DNA from 2 places in the Nocardioides panzhihuensis genome. Region 1 is predicted to be linked to the other one. Evidence: riboswitches for the same ligand, from Rfam matches in the RefSeq annotation. Region 1 holds a riboswitch; the other holds the start of a gene.

Evidence for each region. Region 1 has a riboswitch for glycine ahead of gcvT (glycine cleavage system aminomethyltransferase GcvT). Riboswitches for the same ligand answer to the same signal wherever they lie in the genome.
Region 2: linked by a shared signal. The riboswitch ahead of gcvP (aminomethyl-transferring glycine dehydrogenase) and the one ahead of gcvT (glycine cleavage system aminomethyltransferase GcvT) in region 1 are both predicted to bind glycine.

What each region holds. Positions count from the first base shown of each region.
Region 1 is NZ_JACBZR010000001.1:3,247,422-3,256,326, forward strand. Features, by position in the region: gene BJ988_RS15430 (L-serine ammonia-lyase) at 1-1,200, opposite strand, end outside; gene gcvH (glycine cleavage system protein GcvH) at 1,264-1,647, opposite strand; gene gcvT (glycine cleavage system aminomethyltransferase GcvT) at 1,644-2,747, opposite strand; glycine riboswitch at 2,804-2,903, opposite strand; glycine riboswitch at 2,905-2,999, opposite strand; gene BJ988_RS15445 (CobW family GTP-binding protein) at 3,127-4,173, shown strand; gene BJ988_RS15450 (Crp/Fnr family transcriptional regulator) at 4,181-4,861, opposite strand; gene BJ988_RS15455 (MsnO8 family LLM class oxidoreductase) at 5,024-6,028, shown strand; gene BJ988_RS15460 (IclR family transcriptional regulator) at 5,985-6,785, opposite strand; gene BJ988_RS15465 (CoA transferase subunit A) at 6,913-7,677, shown strand; gene BJ988_RS15470 (3-oxoacid CoA-transferase subunit B) at 7,679-8,308, shown strand; gene BJ988_RS15475 (GntR family transcriptional regulator) at 8,395-8,905, opposite strand, start outside.
Region 2 is NZ_JACBZR010000001.1:2,035,039-2,043,943, forward strand. Features, by position in the region: gene BJ988_RS09590 (DUF881 domain-containing protein) at 1-1,254, shown strand, start outside; gene gcvH (glycine cleavage system protein GcvH) at 1,349-1,735, shown strand; gene BJ988_RS09600 (FHA domain-containing protein) at 1,835-2,317, shown strand; gene ftsR (transcriptional regulator FtsR) at 2,320-3,072, shown strand; gene BJ988_RS09610 (bifunctional nuclease family protein) at 3,104-3,571, shown strand; gene BJ988_RS09615 (MerR family transcriptional regulator) at 3,748-4,365, shown strand; glycine riboswitch at 4,448-4,538, shown strand; gene gcvP (aminomethyl-transferring glycine dehydrogenase) at 4,597-7,485, shown strand; gene BJ988_RS09625 (AAA family ATPase) at 7,591-8,905, opposite strand, start outside.

The sequences.
Region 1 (8,905 bases):
CCCGCCGACCGGGTCGCAGGTGAGACCGAGGTTGTGCTCGATCCCGACCTCCGCCGCGTTCTCCACCTGCTCCGGGCTGCCGCCCAGCACTTCGCACAGCGCACCGGCCGCCATCGCGCAGGCCGAGCCGACCTCGCCCTGACAGCCGACCTCGGCGCCGGAGATCGAGGCGTTCGTCTTGCAGAGGATCCCGATGGCGGCCGCGGTGAGCAGGAACCGGACGATGCCGTCCTCGTTCGCGGCCTCGTCCAAGCCGGCCGCAGGCGCCACGAAACGTACCCAGTAGTGCAGGACGGCGGGCACGATGCCGGCCGCGCCGTTGGTGGGAGCGGTGACGACCCGGCCGCCGGAGGCGTTCTCCTCGTTCACCGCCAGGGCGAACAGGTTGACCCAGTCCATGACCCGGAAGGGGTCCTGGGCGCCAGCCCCGGACGCCAGGTCGCGGTGGAGCAGCGGCGCCCGGCGCGGGACCCGCAGACCACCAGGAAGTACGCCGTCGGTGACCGGATCACGGTCGCAGCCGGCCTGCACGCAGTCGACCATCACCCGCCAGATCTCCAGGAGACCGGCGCGGACCTCGGCCTGCGTACGCCAGGTGAGCTCGTTCGCGAGCATGAGGTCGGAGACCCGGAACCCCTCGCGCTCGCAGGTGCTGAGCAGCTCGGCACCGGTGGTGAACGGAAACCGGACGCGCGAGCTGTCGGGGACGACCCGCGCGACACCCGAGGCGTGCTCGTCGACCACGAAGCCACCGCCGACGGAGTAGTAGGTCCGCTCGCGGCGTACCTGGCCCGAGGCGTCGTAGGCAGTGAACACCATGCCGTTGGGGTGGCCGGGCAGGCTCTTGCGCCGGTGCATCACCAGGTCGGTGTCATCGGCGAAGCGGATCGGGCGGTGGCCGCCCAGCGACAGCTCCCCGCGCTCACGGATGGCCGCCACCCGCGCCGAGGACGACCGCGTGTCGACGGTCGCCGGCTCCTCGCCCTCGAGACCGAGCAGCACCGCCCCGGCCGAGCCGTGCCCGTGACCGGTCGCGCCGAGCGACCCGAACAGTTCGGCCTTCACCCGCGTCACCGCGTCCAGCTGACCGTCCTCGACGAGGCCGTCGACGAAGATCTTCGCGGCACGCATCGGTCCGACGGTGTGCGAGGAGGACGGGCCGATCCCGATCGAGTACAGGTCGAAGGCGCTCAGGGCCATCACGGCCGGCCCCGATGGCTCTGCCACCGTCGCGACACCGCCGAGGTCAGCGGTCACGGCGGTTCACTCCTCGATCAAAGCGTCGTAGGCCGCGGCGTCGAGCAGATCGGGAGCGTTCGAGATGCGCATCTCGAAGAGCCAGCCGGCGCCGAACGGGTCGCTGTTGATCAGCGCAGGGTCATCGACGACCGCCGAGTTGATCGCGAGCACCTCGCCGTCGGCGGGCGCGAAGAGGTCGCTGACCGACTTCGTCGACTCCAGCTCACCGCAGCTCTCTCCCCCGGTGATCTCGCTGCCCACCTCGGGCAGCTCGACGAAGACGATGTCGCCCAGCGCCTCGGTGGCGAAGGCGGTGACCCCGACGCGCGCGACCTCGTCGCGGGTCTCGATCCATTCGTGCTCGGCGGTGTAGGACAGGTGGGACGGGTTGCTCATGGCGGTGCTCATTTCTTGGAGTAGAAGGGAAGGTCGACGATCTCGGCGTCCTCGTGGCTGCCGCGTACGACGACCTGGATCTTGGTGCCGGAGACGGCCAGGTCTGGCTTGACGTAGGCCATCGCGATGGGGCGGCCCAGCGTGGGCGACGGGGAGCCGCTGGTCACGATGCCGATCTCGTCGCCGGTGGCCGGGTCGATGACGGCGTAACCGGCCCGCGGGGATCGGCGCCCGGTGGCCACGAGGCCGACGAGCGTGCTGCGCGGGCCCTCCTCGCGGCGCGCGGCGAGGGCGGCGTCGCCGACGAAGCCGTCGGGCTTGTCGAAGGAGACCACCCGGCCGAGGCCGGCCTCGAAGGGGGTCGTCTCGCGGCTCAGCTCGTGACCGTAGAGCGGCATTCCGGCCTCGAGCCGGAGGGTGTCGCGGCAGGCGAGCCCGGCGGGGATCAGCCCGTGCGGCGTACCGGCCTCGGTGATCGCCTCCCAGACGGCGGCGGCCGACGAGGGCGCGCAGTAGACCTCGAAGCCGTCCTCGCCGGTGTAGCCGGTGCGCGCGAGCAGCACGTCGATCCCGGCGACCTTGCCGGCGTCGATGGCGTAGTAGCGAAGGGTCGGTACGTCCAGGTCGGTCACAGCCGCGACGATCTGAGCCGAGGCAGGTCCCTGGACCGCGATCAGCGCCCACTCCGCGGAGGCGTCGCGGACCACGGCGTCGTACCCCTTGGCCCGTTCGACCAGAGCCGGAGCGACCACGTGGACGTTGCTGGCGTTGGCGACGACCAGGTAGCGCTCGTCCTCGAGCCGGTAGACGACCAGGTCGTCGATGATGCCGCCGTCCTCGGCGCAGATCATGGAGTAGCGGGCGCGGCCGACGCCGATCGCCGACGGTCGGCCGACCAGGGCGTGGTCGAGGGCCCGTCCCGCCTCCGGTCCGGTCACCTCGATCTCGCCCATGTGGCTCAGGTCGAAGAGCCCTGCGGTGGTGCGTACCGCGTGGTGCTCGGCGGTCTCCGAGCCGTAGCGGACCGGCATGCTCCAGCCGGCGAAGTCAGTGAACGAGGCACCGAGCGACTGGTGGATCGCATGCAGAGGGGTAGGGACAGGTGAGGTCATGTGCGGGAGGCTCCCTGATGATGGCTGCCGCTGATGCGGCACCCGTGGACGGGTGACCTCCCCGCTCTGTCATCGCTACCTGAGAGCTTCACCGCCCGCAGGGACGATTTGCACCGTGGGTGCAGGATCCAGCGGATCCTGTCTTTCCAGAGTTCGCCTCACCACAGCGGTCATGGGGCCTGAGAGATTCTGGGGAGGTTTGCTCCTTCGGCGCCTCACCCGGGACGGTGAGGACTCTCCCGCTGCAGTTCGAACGGCGGATGTGAAGTTGTGCGGCACAACCTAGGTCTGGCCACCTCGGCCGTCAAGATCCGGCGACATCGAGTGAGCCTCGACCCCGTTAACGAGAACTGTTCTCAACGGGTTCTACGATGGCTCGATGCCACCCACCAGCGCCAGCACCCGAGTTCCCGTGGTCATCCTCACCGGCCATCTGGGGTCGGGCAAGACGACGTTGCTCAACCATCTGCTGCGCCAGCCGGGCGCGCGGGTGGGCGTGGTCGTCAACGACTTCGGCGACATCAACGTCGACGCCGGGCTCGTCACGGGTCAGGTCGACGAGCCGGCTTCGATCGCCGGGGGCTGCCTGTGCTGCCTGTCCGACGCCGGCGGCCTCGATGACGCCCTCGAGAAGCTCACCCACCCGCGGCTCGCGCTCGACGCCGTCATCGTGGAGGCCAGCGGGCTCGCCGAGCCCGGCACGCTGGCGCGCCTCGTCCGCTTCAGCGGTGTCGAGCGGGTACGCCGCGGTGGGCTCATCGAGGTCGTCGACGCATCGGCGTACTTCGACACCCTCGACGACGGCCGGGGTCCGGCACCGGTCCGGTTCGCCGCGGCCACGCTGGTCGTCATCAACAAGACCGATCTGGTGCCGGCCGCCGACCGGGACGAGGTCCTGGCGCGGATCGAGCGGCGCGTGCTGGAGCACAACCCCGACGTCCAGATCGCGTACGCAGTGGGTGGCCGCATCGACCCTCGGCTCGTCTACGACGCCGCCGTGCCCGAGGACCCGCCCGACGAGCTGCCCATCGCCGCGCTGCTGCGCGAGGCGGCCGCCGACCACGCGGCCCATCAGCACGCCCGGTCCGTCACCGTCACCACCCCCGGCACCATCGAGCCGGCTCGGCTGCTCGACCTGCTCGAGGACCCGCCGTCGGCGGCGTACCGGGTGAAGGGGACCGTCGCGGTCGCGACCGGGCAGGGGCCGCGCAGCTACCAGGTGAACCTGGTCGGGCGCAGCGCGCATGTGGCCGCGGAGAGGCCCGGCCGCGCGACCACAGAGACGAGGAGCGAGCTCGTGGCCATCGGCCTCGAGCTCGACCCCGATGAGGTTTGGCAGAGGCTCACCGCCGCCCTCGCCCCGGCCGAGCGACCGAGCACCGACGGCCTTCGTCGGCTCCGCCAACTGGTGCGCGTCAGTCTCTGACGCGGGCTCAGCCCGCTCGGCGCACGATCCGCTCCATGTCGGTGATGACCACCGAGCGCGACTCCAGCCTGACCCAGCCCTTGGCCGCGAAGTCAGCGAGCGCCTTGTTGACCGTCTCGCGGGCCGCGCCCACCAGCTGGGCGAGCTCCTCCTGGGTGAGGTCGTGACGGACGTGCACACCCTCGTCGGTGGTCTCACCGAACCGCTCGGCGAGATCCAGCAGTGCCTTCGCCACCCGGCGGGGCGCGTCGGCGAAGACCAGGTCACCGATCACGTCGTTGGCCCGGCGCAGGCGACCCGACAGCAGCGCGAGCAGCCCGCGCGTCACGCTCGGCCGCCCGTCGAGCAGCCTCAGCAGGTCGTCGTGCGACAGCGAGGCGAGCTCCACCTGATCGGTGACGGCCGTGACCGTCGAGGAACGCAGGCCGGGATCGAAGAGCGACAGCTCACCGAAGACCTGCCCCGGCCCGAGGATCGCCAGCACGCTGTCCTGCCCGCTGGCCGAGGCACGGCTCAGCTTCACCTTTCCGGACACGACGGCGTAGAGCCGGTCCGCGGAATCGCCCTCGTGGAACAACACCTGGCCACGCCTGAGGCGGACCTCCCCCATCATCGCGAGCATCGCCGTCATCGACTCGTCGTCCAGCTCGCCGAAAAGCGGCGCGTGCCGAAGCACGTCTCGATCCATTACTAAGCCGCTCCTGTCGTCGTTTGGTTCAAGCCATCAGGGTACCGAGACCAGGGCTGCCGACAGCGGATGTGTGTCCCTCGTCGCACGCCTGTCGAGTGCGTTCTTCGCCACACCGGAGATGATGGGAAGCCTCGAGACGAAGACGGGGTTGGTGTTGTTGTGAAGCTCTCCATGCTGGACAGGTCTCGCACCCGGGTGGGGTACGACGAGGGCGCTGCGCTGACCCACACGATCGAGCGGGCGGTGGCGGCCGAACGGCTCGGCTACCAGCGGTTCTGGGTCGCCGAGCACCATGCGGTGCCGGGGATCGCGTCGGGATCGCCGCCGGTCCTGCTCGGCGCCCTCGGTGCGCACACCTCCACGATCCGGCTCGGTTCTGGCGGGGTGATGCTGCCGCACCACCAGCCGCTGGTCGTGGCCGAGCAGTTCCTGATGCTCGACGCGCTCTACCCCGGCCGGATCGACCTGGGAGTCGGGCGCACCCTGGGCTTCACCGCACCCGTACGCCGCGCGCTGCGCCAGGATCTCGACGACCCGGACACGTTCGCCGAGGACATCGAGGAGCTCCGGGGCTATCTCGACCGCACCGCGCCGGTCACCGCCCGGCCGGCCGCGTCCCGTCAGATCCCGATCTTCGTGCTCGCGACCGGACGCGGTCTCGCCCTCGCCGCTCAGCTCGGGCTGCCGGTCGTAGTCGGCGGTCCGGTGCTGGACAGCCCACGGCTGGGCGAGCTGCTCGGGGCGTACCGGAACGACTTCCGGCCCTCCTCACAGGCGTCAGCGCCGTCGGTGACGGTCTCCGCCGACGTGCTGGTCGCCGACACCGACGCCGAGGCCGCCGAGCTCGCGCTGCCGGAGGCGTGGGCGATGGCCAGATCGCGGCAGACCGGCGAGTTCGGAGCGCTCGAGCCGGTCGCGGCGATCCGCGACCAGACCTGGACGAACCAGGTGCGCGAGCGGGTCGAGGCGCATCTCGCGCGCACGACCGCGGGCTCTCCCGCCACCGTACGCAGCCGCCTCGACCGGCTGGCCGAGGCCACCGGAGCCGACGAGCTCCTCGCCTTCACCTCCACCTATGACCGCGACGCCCAGCTCGCCTCCGACGCCGCGCTCGCCGAGATCATGACCGGGCGCGCCCAGGTGTCGAGCCAGTCGCGGAGCTAGTGGACAGGGTGTGGGCGGCCTCCAGGAGGAGGCGACCCAGCTCGGCCTGACGCGGTGGCGCGAGACGGGCCTCGATGCCGGTGATGCTCAACGCTCCGTACGGCTGCCCGTGGGCGTCGAAGACTGCGGCACCCAGACCCCAGCTGCCGACCACGAGCAGGCCCGGGTTGACGGCGAAGCCGCGCTCACGGGTCGCGGCGACCCGCTTCCGGAGAGCGGACGCCGAGTGCTGCTCGCCGTAGGCCCCGACGAGGTCGGTCCGGGCGAGGTAGGCCTCGCGCCGCGGCTCCGGCAGGAAGGCGAGGATCGTCAGGCCCGCCGAGGCGACGCCGAGCGGAAACCGGATCCCCTCGTGGAGCACGTGCGAGCGGATCGGGAAGCTGCCGTCCTCGCGCAGTACGCAGACCGTCTCGTCGCCGCGCCTGATCGAGAAGAACGCGCTCTCCCCCGTCTCCCGGGCGATGCGCAGGACCGCCGCCCGGGCCGCCGGGGTGATGTCGTGGCGGGTGGTCGCGGCGGCGCCGAGCAGGAAGCACTCCGGGCCCAGGTGCCAGGCGCCGGTTGCGTTGTCTCGCTCGACCAGGCCCTCGTCCTGGAGCGCGCTGAGCAGCCGGTGAGCGGTCGGACGCGGGATCGCGGCGGCCGTCGCGAGCTGGGTGGTCGTCGCGCCCTCGGGTTCGCGCGCGGCGAGCAGCCGCAGCAGGTGCGCGCTGCGGCGGATCACGCTGGGCTGAGGCGCGTCCTGACCGGGTTGCATGGAACGTACGATAGGCGCGTCCATTCAGTGAACGCCATAGCGTCAGCGGGGCCGCTCATCGAAAGACCGAGCGGGAACTCGCGCTCGTCTATTGACCGATCGGCTTGCCCCGCCTTGACTGATCAGCATGGACAAGGTCATCTCCTCAGCCGCCGAGGCGGTCGCGGACATCCCGAGCGGAGCGACCCTCACGGTCGGCGGCTTCGGGCTGTGCGGCATCCCCTCGGTGCTCATCAATGCTCTCCTCGAGGCCGGCGTGTCCGACCTCGAGGTGGTCTCCAACAACGCCGGCGTCGACGACTGGGGCCTGGGCCTGCTGCTCGGCGCCGGACGCCTGCGCCGCGTGGTCGCGTCGTACGTCGGCGAGAACAAGGAGTTCGCGCGGCAGTACCTCTCCGGCGACCTCGAGGTCGAGCTGACCCCGCAGGGCACGCTGGCCGAGCGGATGCGCGCGGGCGGCTCCGGCATCGCCGCGTTCTACACCCGCACCGGTGTCGGCACACAGGTGGCGCAGGGCGGGCTGCCGTGGAAGTACGACGACGCGGGCAACGTCATCAAGACCTCCCCCGAGAAGCCGGTGATGACCTTCGAGACGCCTGAGGGCGAGCGAGAGTTCGTCCTCGAGGAGGCCATCGTCGCCGACTTCGGCATCATCCGCGCCTGGAAGGGCGACCGCCACGGCAACCTCCTCTTCAAGGACTCCGCCCGCAACTTCAACCCGCTCGCCGCGATGGCCGGGCAGATCACGATCGCCGAGGTCGAGGAGCTCGTCGAGCCCGGCGAGATCCCACCCAACGACGTCCACCTCCCCGGCGTCTATGTCCACCGCGTCGTGCCCCTGACCCCCGAGCAGGCCGCCGACAAGCGCATCGAGAAGAGGACGGTCCGCTGACATGTCATGGACACGTGAAGAGATGGCCGCCCGTGCCGCCGCGGAGCTCTCCGACGGCGACTACGTCAACCTCGGCATCGGGCTGCCGACCCTGGTGCCCAACTACGTCCCCGACGACGTCGAGCTGGTGCTGCAGAGCGAGAACGGCATCCTCGGCACCGGCGCCTACCCGACCGAGGACGCCGTCGACCCGGACCTGATCAACGCGGGCAAGGAGACGGTGACCGTACGCAAGGGGGCGAGCTTCTTCGACTCCGCCATGAGCTTCGGAATGATCCGCTCCGGCAAGATCGACGCCGCGATCCTCGGCGCCATGCAGGTCTCTTCGTCAGGCGATCTGGCCAACTGGATGATCCCCGGCAAGATGGTCAAGGGCATGGGCGGCGCGATGGACCTCGTCCACGGCGCGAAGAAGGTCGTCGTGCTGATGGAGCACGTCGCCCGCGACGGCTCCTACAAGATCGTCGAGGAGTGCTCGCTCCCCTACACCGGGCTCGGCGTCGTGCAGCGCATCATCACCGACCTGTGCGTCCTCGACATCACCCCCGACGGCGTCCGCCTGGTCGAGCTCGCCCCCGGCGTCACGTACGACGAGGTGGCAGAGAAGACCGAGCCTCCGATCCTCCGCTGACCGCCGAGACGTCAGCTGCGTCGGCCGAGATGTCACGGGTGTGACGTCTCGGCCGACGTACGTGACGCCTCGATATCTGCGTACGTTCAGAGTTCGCCGAGCAGGTTGAGGTAGGCGTCGCGGGACGGCTCGAGATGGGCGGCGCAGACCCGCACCAGCTCATCGGTCCGACCCTCACGGAGCGCCACCACCATCGCCCGGTGCTCATCGCGGGACCGCTCCAGGAGCCTGTCGTTGACCACCGTGAGCGACCGGATCGGCGAGGCCATCCGTGCGTGACGGCGCACGGACTCGACCAGGAACTGGTTCGGGGCCAACCCGAAGAGAAGCTCATGGAATCGGATGTTGGCGCGCAGCGCGGAGCGGCGATCGCCGCGATCCACCGCCTGCTCGTGCTCGTGCATCGCGTCCTCCACGGGACGGATCTGATCGCCAGGAACCGGCGTCGTGATGGCGCGGGCGCAGGCTGTCTCGACCAGCTCGCGAACGTCGTAGAGGTCGCGCACCTCTTGGGCTGAGAAGGAGCGGACGAGCGCGCCCACATGGGCACGCCGTTCCACGGCACCTCGCGTCTCGAGCGTGGAGAGCGCGCTGCGT
Region 2 (8,905 bases), 1.2 Mb from region 1:
ACTCCTGCGAAGAAGACCGCGGCCAAGAAGCCGGCGGTGCCCGCGGAGGAGACCCCCAACGAGGACGTCGCCGCGCCCGAGGACGAAGGTACGCCACCGGATGAACAGGCTCCGAGCGGCGAGCCGGCCGCGGCGACCGACGCCGCTGAAGACGCGTCCGAGGAGTCGGACGAGTCCGTAGCGGCGAAGGTCGAGCCCGAAGAGTCGGCCGTCGAGTCCACCGACGAGACCGACGACGAGGCCGACGTGGAGGAACCCGCAGAGGCGGAGCAGCCGGCGGTCGACCCGGGTCGAGACGAGGCCGAACCTGACGAACCTGACGAACCTGACGAACCTGACGAACCTGACGAACCTGACGAACCTGATGAGACGGTCGAGACGGTCGAGACTGATGAATCGGCGGAGGCGAAGGAACCCGCGGCCGAGGAGGCCGACGAGCCTGCTGACCTCGACACCCGCGAGGACAAGGACGCGGACGTCCCGGACGAGTCCGACGAGGTGGCCGAGCTTCCCGAGCCCGAGGAGCCGGAGGAGAAGACCGCGCCGCTGGTCGGCCGGGCACGGCTCTTCGACGCGCTCACCCACTTCCGGCGCGGCCAGGTCGCCGTGGCGGTCCTGCTCTGCATCCTCGGCTACGCGGCCGTGGTGCAGGTCCAGACGAACACCGAGGACTCGACGTATGCCGGCCTGCGAGAGCAGGAGCTGATCGACATCCTCTCCGGTCTGGCCGGGACGACGCAGAAGGCCCAGGAGCAGATCGAGGAGCTCGAGGCGACCCGCGACGAGCTCGAGGACCAGACCATGCAGCAGCAGACGGCTCTGCAGCGCGCGGAGGAGCAGGTCGACACCCTCCGGGTGATCGCCGGGACGGTCCCGGTCAGCGGGCCGGGCATCACGATCGAGATCGACCCCGGCGCCGACCCGCTGCGGCTGACCGCGCTCCTCGACCTCATCGAGGAGCTGCGTACTAGCGGCGCAGAGGCGATGGAGATCGAGGGGGCCGACGGCGAGGCGGTGCGCCTGGTCGCGTCGTCCTCGATCGAGGTCAGCCAGCCCACGCCCGGTCTCAACGTCGGCGGTGAGCTGATCAGCCCGCCCTACCGTCTCCAGGTGATCGGGCCTCCCGACACGCTGGCCGGCGCGATCGACTTCTACCAGGGCCCTCAGGACCAGCTCGAGGAGCAGGGTGCGGAGGTCGACGTGGAGTCGGAGGAGAAGATCGACATCGAGTCGATTCACACCGTGTCCCGCTGAACGTTTCGACAGTGCGGCGCAGTAGGGTTTCATACACCGGCTCCGCGGGACGATCAACCGCTGCCAGACCAGTACACCTGACGAGGAGATGCCCGTGTACCCCGAGGAACTGAAGTACACCAGCGAGCACGAGTGGCTGCGCAACCCCGGCGAGACCGAGGGGTCCGTACGGATCGGGATCACCAACTACGCCCAGGACGCTCTGGGCGACATCGTCTACGTCTCGATGCCCACGGTCGGCGACACGATCAAGTCCGGCGAGAGCTGCGGCGAGCTCGAGTCGACCAAGTCCGTCAGCGACATCTACGCGCCGATCTCGGGCGAGGTCGTCGCGGTCAACGGCTCCCTCGACGCGACGCCCGAGCTGGTCAACGACGACCCCTACGGCGGTGGTTGGCTCTTTGAGATCAACCCGGCCGATCCTGCTGAGCTGGAGAGCCTCCTCGACGCCGCGGCGTACGAGGCATCACTCGACGCGTAAGTCAACCGAACACCTGGGCCGACCTGATAGGTTGCGGATACCATCCCTCAACGTTCACTTGAGGGTATGTGCCCGGCCCTCGATGAACCTGGAGCTCAAATGTCCGTGTGCCCCGCTTGCGGAAGCCAGAACCCCGCCGAAGCACGGTTCTGCTCGCAGTGTGGCGTAAGCCTGACCGGGACCGACCAGACCTCGACGATCCAGCTCGGGGCTGACGCCGACACCTCCGACCGGGTGCTCAGCCCGATCGAGGCGGCCACTGTCGAGGCGCTGCCGCAGGGCAACGGGATGCTCGTCGTCCAGCGCGGTCCCGGTGCGGGAAGCCGCTTCCTGCTCGACCAGGACACCGTGGTCGCGGGTCGCCACCCGGACAGCGACATCTTCCTCGACGATGTGACCGTCTCGCGTCGCCACGCGGAGTTCGCGCGCACCGGTGACACGTTCGAGGTCTCCGACGTCGGCAGTCTCAACGGCACCTACGTCAACCGCGACCGGATCGAGAAGTTCGTCCTCAAGGACGGCGACGAGGTCCAGGTCGGGAAGTTCCGGCTCGTCTTCTACGCCGGGCACGAAGGGGCGTAGTCATGGCCGCCGCCGCGACGCCTGACCCTCAACGGCCGGCTAGCGACTCGGGGGAGCGGCTCAACATCGGGCAGGTCCTGGACCAGCTGCGTCCCGACTTCCCGACTGTCACCATCCCGAAGATCCGCTTTCTCGAGGACAAGGGACTGATCAAGCCGGAGCGTACGCCCGCGGGCTACCGCAAGTTCTCCCGCCGAGACGTGGAGCGACTGCGCTACGTCCTGCGGATGCAGCGCGACCACTACCTGCCTCTCAAGGTCATCGGCGAGCACCTCGACGCGATCGACCGCGGCCTCGAGCCGCCCGAGATCGAGCCGACCGTGCCCACGGTGCCGACGGTCGCACTGACGCCCGGCGGTGCGCCGGGGGCCGAGTCGTTCCGGCGTACGGACAACATGAGGATCTCGCGACGCGAGCTGCTCAAGATCGCCGAGGTCGACGACGCGCTGCTGAGCGAGCTGGAGAAGATGGCGCTGGTGGTCCCGCTGCGCAGCGGTCACTACGACACCGACGCCCTCACGATCGCGCGTACGGCCAAGGAGCTCGCCGAGTTCGGCATCGAGCCCCGCCATCTGCGCGGTATGAAGGCCGCCGCCGACCGCGAGGTCGGTCTCATCGAGCAGATCGTCGCGCCGCTGCGGCGTCCCGGCAATGCCGGAGCGCAGGGCAGGGCCGAGGAGATCGGCAGCGAGATCGCCTCGCTGGCGGTGCGTCTGCACGCCACGTTGGTGAAGTCGGGGCTGCGCGAGCGCTGAGGCTGCTGAGGCGACCGGGTAGGGTGGATGCATGCGCGAGGTCGATGTGCTCGGAGTCCGAGTGGAGATGCCCTCCAACCAGCCGATCGTGCTGCTGCGCGAGGTGGCCGGTGAGCGATATCTGCCCATCTGGATAGGCGCGGTCGAGGCGACCGCGATCGCCTTCGCCCAACAGGGTGTGGTGCCGCCGAGGCCGCTGACCCACGACCTGCTCAAGGACGTCGTGGAGGCGACCGGCAACGAGCTGACCGAGGTTCAGATCACCTCGGTCACCGACCGTGTCTTCTACGCCAACCTGGTCTTCGCCTCGGGTGTCGAGGTGAGTGCGCGGCCCTCGGACTCGATCGCGCTGGCCCTGCGAACGGGCACCAAGATCGTGGTCTCCGAGGAAGTCCTCGACGAGGCGGGCCTCGCGGTTCCGGCCGAGCAGGAGGACGAGATCGAGAAGTTCCGCGAGTTCCTGGACGAGATCACGCCCGAGGACTTCGAGTCCCACTGACCCTAACCCTCAAGTTGAGCTTGAGAGTTAGCGGCGGCGACACGCCGGGGAGGGTTCTTTGACCAGGGCGCTTACGGCGCTTACCTTGTAATTGTCTCTGTTGTAACTCCAACGGTGTGGTCCCCCCGCCGCAGCCGTTCATTCCCCGAGTGGAGTTACGCACAACGGAGTAGACGATGGAGGACATCGTGTTCGACCACGAACAGAAGCCCGGCCACGGCGCCGACGACGCGCAACGCGCGGCGGAGCAGGCTGACGAGCAGGGCCTTCTCTTCACCGACGATGTCTCGACCCTGCCCAGCGACACCGGTTACCGCGGGCCCACGGCCTGCAACGCAGCGGGGATCAGCTACCGCCAGCTCGACTACTGGGCCCGCACCGGGCTCGTCGAGCCGAGCGTGCGCGGCGCGACCGGCTCGGGTACGCAGCGGCTCTACTCGTTCCGCGACATCTTGATCCTCAAGGTCATCAAGCGCCTGCTCGACGCCGGCATCTCCCTGCAGCAGATCCGTGCCGCTGTGCAGCACCTGCGCGAGCGCGGCACCGACGACCTGACCCGCGTCACCCTGATGAGCGACGGCGCCTCGGTCTACGAGTGCACCAGCAACGACGAGGTCATCGACCTGCTCCAGGGCGGACAGGGTGTCTTCGGTATCGCCATCGGTGGTGTCTGGCGCGAGGTCGAGGGGACTCTCGCCGAGCTCCCCAGCGAGCGTACGTCCGAGGACGGCGAGCAGGTCGCCTCGATGTCCGACGAGCTGGCCGCCAGGCGCGCCGCTCGCACCGCCGGGTGAGATAGGACTCAGTCGACACCAGACCCTGAGACCCCGCGAAGGCGGGGCCTCAGGGTCTCGTCCTTTATGCTGGACCTGCTGACCATCCCGCACGGGAGAGCCCCACGCGTTGGGGCGCCGAAGGGGCAATTCCTCCCCGGAAACTCTCAGGCACCCACGACTGTGCGGACCAGGCAACTCTGAAGCCGTGCTTGTGCGGTGACAGAGGGGAGGGCTTACGAGTTGTCTTAGATGCCCTCAGGAGCCACTGTGTCCGACACGCCCACCCTGTCCGAGCTCGATGCCGCCTCCCCGTTCGTGGAGCGCCACGTCGGGCTCTCCGCCGCCGACGAGGCGACCATGCTCTCGCGGCTCGGATATGACTCGGTCGCGGAGATGATGGACGACGCCGTCCCGGCCGGGATCCGTTCGGTCGAGTCGCTCGACCTTCCGGGCGCGCTGTCCGAGGCGCAGGTCGCCTCGCTGGCTCGGGAGATCGCCGCCTCCAACAAGCCCGGCGAGGCGATGATCGGGCTCGGCTACCACGCCACCGTGACGCCACCGGTGATCCGTCGCAACGTGCTCGAGGACCCGAGCTGGTACACCGCCTACACGCCTTACCAGCCAGAGATCTCCCAGGGCCGCCTCGAGGCTCTGATCAACTTCCAGACCATGGTCGGCGACCTGAGCGGCCTGCCGGTGGCCAACTCCTCGCTCCTGGACGAGGGCACCGCGGCCGCCGAGGCGCTCGCGCTGGTGCACCGGGCCAACCGGAAGGGTTCGGGGCCGTTCGTCATCGACGCCGACGCCCTGCCGCAGTCGATCGAGGTCGTCAAGGTGCGCGCCGAGGCGATGGGCCTCGAGGTCGTCGTGGCGGACCTCTCCGAGGGCCTGCCCGAGGGCGACCTGATCGGCGTGCTGGTGCAGTACCCGGGTGCCTCCGGTCGGGTGCCCGACCTGAAGCCGGTCATCGATGCCGCCCACGAGCGGGGCGCGCTCGCGGTGGTCGCGGCCGACCTGCTCGCGCTGACCGTCCTGGAGGCGCCTGGCACGCTCGGCGCCGACGTCGTCGTCGGCTCCACCCAGCGTTTCGGCATCCCGCTCTTCTACGGCGGCCCGCACGCCGGATACATGGCCGTCCACGAGGGGATCGAGCGGCACCTGCCCGGTCGCCTGGTCGGCGTCTCCGTCGACGCCGAGGGGCGACCTGCGTACCGTCTCGCCCTGCAGACCCGCGAGCAGCACATCCGCCGGGAGAAGGCCACCTCCAACATCTGCACCGCGCAGGTGCTGCTGGCCGTGGGCGCTTCGATGTACGCCGTCTACCACGGCCCTGCGGGGCTGCGGACGATCGCGACCCGCACCCACCGCTACGCCGCCGTGCTGGCCGCCGCGCTCCGGTCGGCCGGGCTCTCGCTGGTCTCGGAGACGTTCTTCGACACGCTGGGGGTCACCGTTCCCGGGCGGGCGGCCGATGTCGTCACCGCCGCGCGCCGGTTCGGCGTACACCTTCGTCTGGTGGACGCCGACACCGTCGGCATCTCCACCTCGGAGGCGACCACGCGCTCGACCCTGTCGGCCGTGCTGAACGCCTTCGGCGTCTCCGGCGCGGACCTGGAGGAGATCGACCGCACCTCGGCCAGCGCGCTGCCCGACGCTCTGCTGCGCACCACCGACTACCTCACCCACGAGGTCTTCAACACGCATCACAGCGAGACCCAGATGCTGCGCTACCTGCACAAGCTGGCGGGGCGCGACTACGCGCTCGACAAGGGCATGATCCCGCTCGGCTCGTGCACCATGAAGCTCAACGCGACCACCGAGATGGAGCCGATCTCGCTGCCCGGCTTCGCCGACCTGCACCCGTTCGTCCCCGCTGAGGACGCTGCCGGCTACGCGCGTCTCGTGGGGGAGCTGGAGGGGTGGCTGGCCGAGGTGACCGGCTACGACGAGGTCTCGATCCAGCCGAACGCCGGCTCGCAGGGTGAGTTCGCGGGCCTGATGGCGATCCGTGGCTACCTGGACGCGCAGGGGCAGGGGCACCGCAAGATCTGCCTGATGCCGTCCTCGGCGCATGGCACCAACGCCGCCTCGGCCGTGATGGCCGGGATGAAGGTCGAGGTCGTGAAATCGTCCGAGGACGGCACCGTCGACCTCGACGACCTGCGGGCCAAGCTCGACGCCCACGGCGAGAACGTCGCCGCGATCATGGTGACCTACCCCTCGACCCACGGGGTCTACGAGGAGGGCATCACCGAGGTCTGCGAGCTGGTGCACGCGGCCGGCGGCCAGGTCTACATCGACGGTGCCAACTTCAACGCGCTCTTGGGCTACGCCAAGCCCGGCGAGTTCGGCGGCGACGTCTCCCACCTCAACCTGCACAAGACCTTCTGCATCCCGCACGGCGGTGGCGGACCGGGTGTCGGCCCGGTCGCGGTCCGCTCTCACCTGGCCCCCTACCTGCCTTCGCACTCGCTGCACCCCGACGCCTCGAAGCGTTCGGGCATCGGCGCGATCTCGGCCGCTCCGTACGGCTCGGCGGGCATCCTGCCGATCTCCTGGGCCTACGTCCGCCTGATGGGTGCCGAGGGCCTGACCCGGGCGACCTCCGCGGCCGTGCTGTCGGCCAACTACGTGGCAGCGCGGCTCAACGAGCACTTCCCGGTTCTCTACCGCGGTGAGAGCGGCTTGGTCGCCCACGAGTGCATCCTCGACCTGCGGCCGATGACGAAGGAGACGGGCGTGACGGTCGACGACGTCGCCAAGCGGCTCATCGACTACGGCTTCCACGCTCCGACGATGTCCTTCCCGGTCGCCGGCACGCTCATGGTCGAGCCGACCGAGTCCGAGGACCTCGCCGAGCTGGACCGGTTCATCGAGGCGATGATCGCGATCAAGGGCGAGGTCGACCGGGTCGCCTCGGGCGAGTGGACCGCAGAGACCTCGGTCCTGCGCGGTGCTCCGCACACCTCCCGGGCGCTCGTCGGCGAGTGGGACCGCCCGTACTCCCGCGAGGAGGCCGTCTTCCCCCGTGGCATCGACCCGGACAAGTACTGGCCGCCCGTGGCTCGGATCGACAACACCTACGGCGACCGCAACCTGATCTGCTCCTGCCCGCCGGTGGAGTCCTTCGCCGAGTGACCTGTCGAGGCGTCACCCGCGTCGGCCGAGATGGCACGTGGGTGACGCCTCGAACGACGGGAGTGACGCTTCGACCGACCGGAGTGACGCCTCGGCTGGTTGGGCTCAGGTGCCGTGGATCTCGAGGGTGGAGCCTTCGCGACCCTTGGCGACCGCGAGCTGGGTGGGGATGCGCTCGCGCATCTCGGTGACGTGGCTGACCACGCCGATGATGCGCCCGCCCTCGCGGAGCGTGTCCAGGACGTCGAGTACGTCGTCGAGGGTGTCGGCGTCGAGGGAGCCGAAGCCCTCGTCGACGAAGAGGGTGTCGAGCATCTGGCCGCCGGCCTCGTTCATGATGACGTCGGCCAGTCCGAGCGCGAGCGCGAGGGAGACCACGAAGGTCTCGCCGCCCGAGAGGGTGGCGGGGTCTCTGGACTCGCCTGACCAGTCGTCGCGGACCATCAGCGCCAGGCCGCCGCGGCGGTCTCCGGCTCCCTTGGCCGCGGAGTGCTCCAGGGCGTAGCGCTGGTCGCTCATCTTCGCCAGTCGCTCGTTGGCGGCCGCGACGACCTGGGTGAGGCGGTATGCGACGACGTAGGCCGACAGGCTCATCTGCAGCTGGTTGTCGCTGCTCTTCCCCTCGGCGAAGGAGGCGAGCCGCGCCGCGATCTCGAGGTCGCCGCGCACCGGCGCCCAGGTGGAGAGCGCGTGGGTGAGGTCGCGTTGGAGGGAGTCGAGGCGTGCCGCCCGCGTGGCCGCGGTGTCTGCAGCCGAGCGGGCGGTGTCGGCTGCGTCTGCGGCCTTGCGGTGGGCGAGTGAGAGCGCTGGCAGGTCGGGCTCGTCGGTGGCCAGGATCTCGGCGGCGCCGGGGGAGTCCAGGGTCGCGCGGGCAGCAGCCAGACTGTCGGCGTACGTCTTGATCTGGCTGTTCAGGGCGGCGACCCGCTCCGCCGGGAGGACCGCGGCGAGCGCTCTCTGCGGCGAGTCGAAGCCGGCCCGGACCGCGGTGGCCGTGAGGGTGCGCTCGGCGGCGGCGAGCGCATCCGCGGCGCGGGTGGCAGCCTCGAGGCGCTCGAGGTCGGTGGCCGCGGCCCGGTGGTCACGTTCGAGAGCGGCGAGCACGGCGCCCAGATCGCGGTGGTCACCACGGACGTCGGCCAGCTGCTCCTCGAGCCGCGCGCGCTCCTCGGTGAGGTGACGCAGCGTGGTCTCGAGCTCGGCGGCACGGGTCTCCAGCTCGGCACGGAGCGTCACCGAGCGGGCCCGTCGCTCCTCGACGGAGGCGAGCTGGGCGCGCAGGCCCGGCTCGCTGGCGGCCCGCCGCTCCAGACCGGCCAGGCGCTCGGCCATGGTCGCGGCAGGCTCTTCGGTCTCCCCGGCGGCCTCCTGGGCGAGCTGGAGACGGGTGCTGAGGTCGCGCACGTGCTGGTCTCGAGCG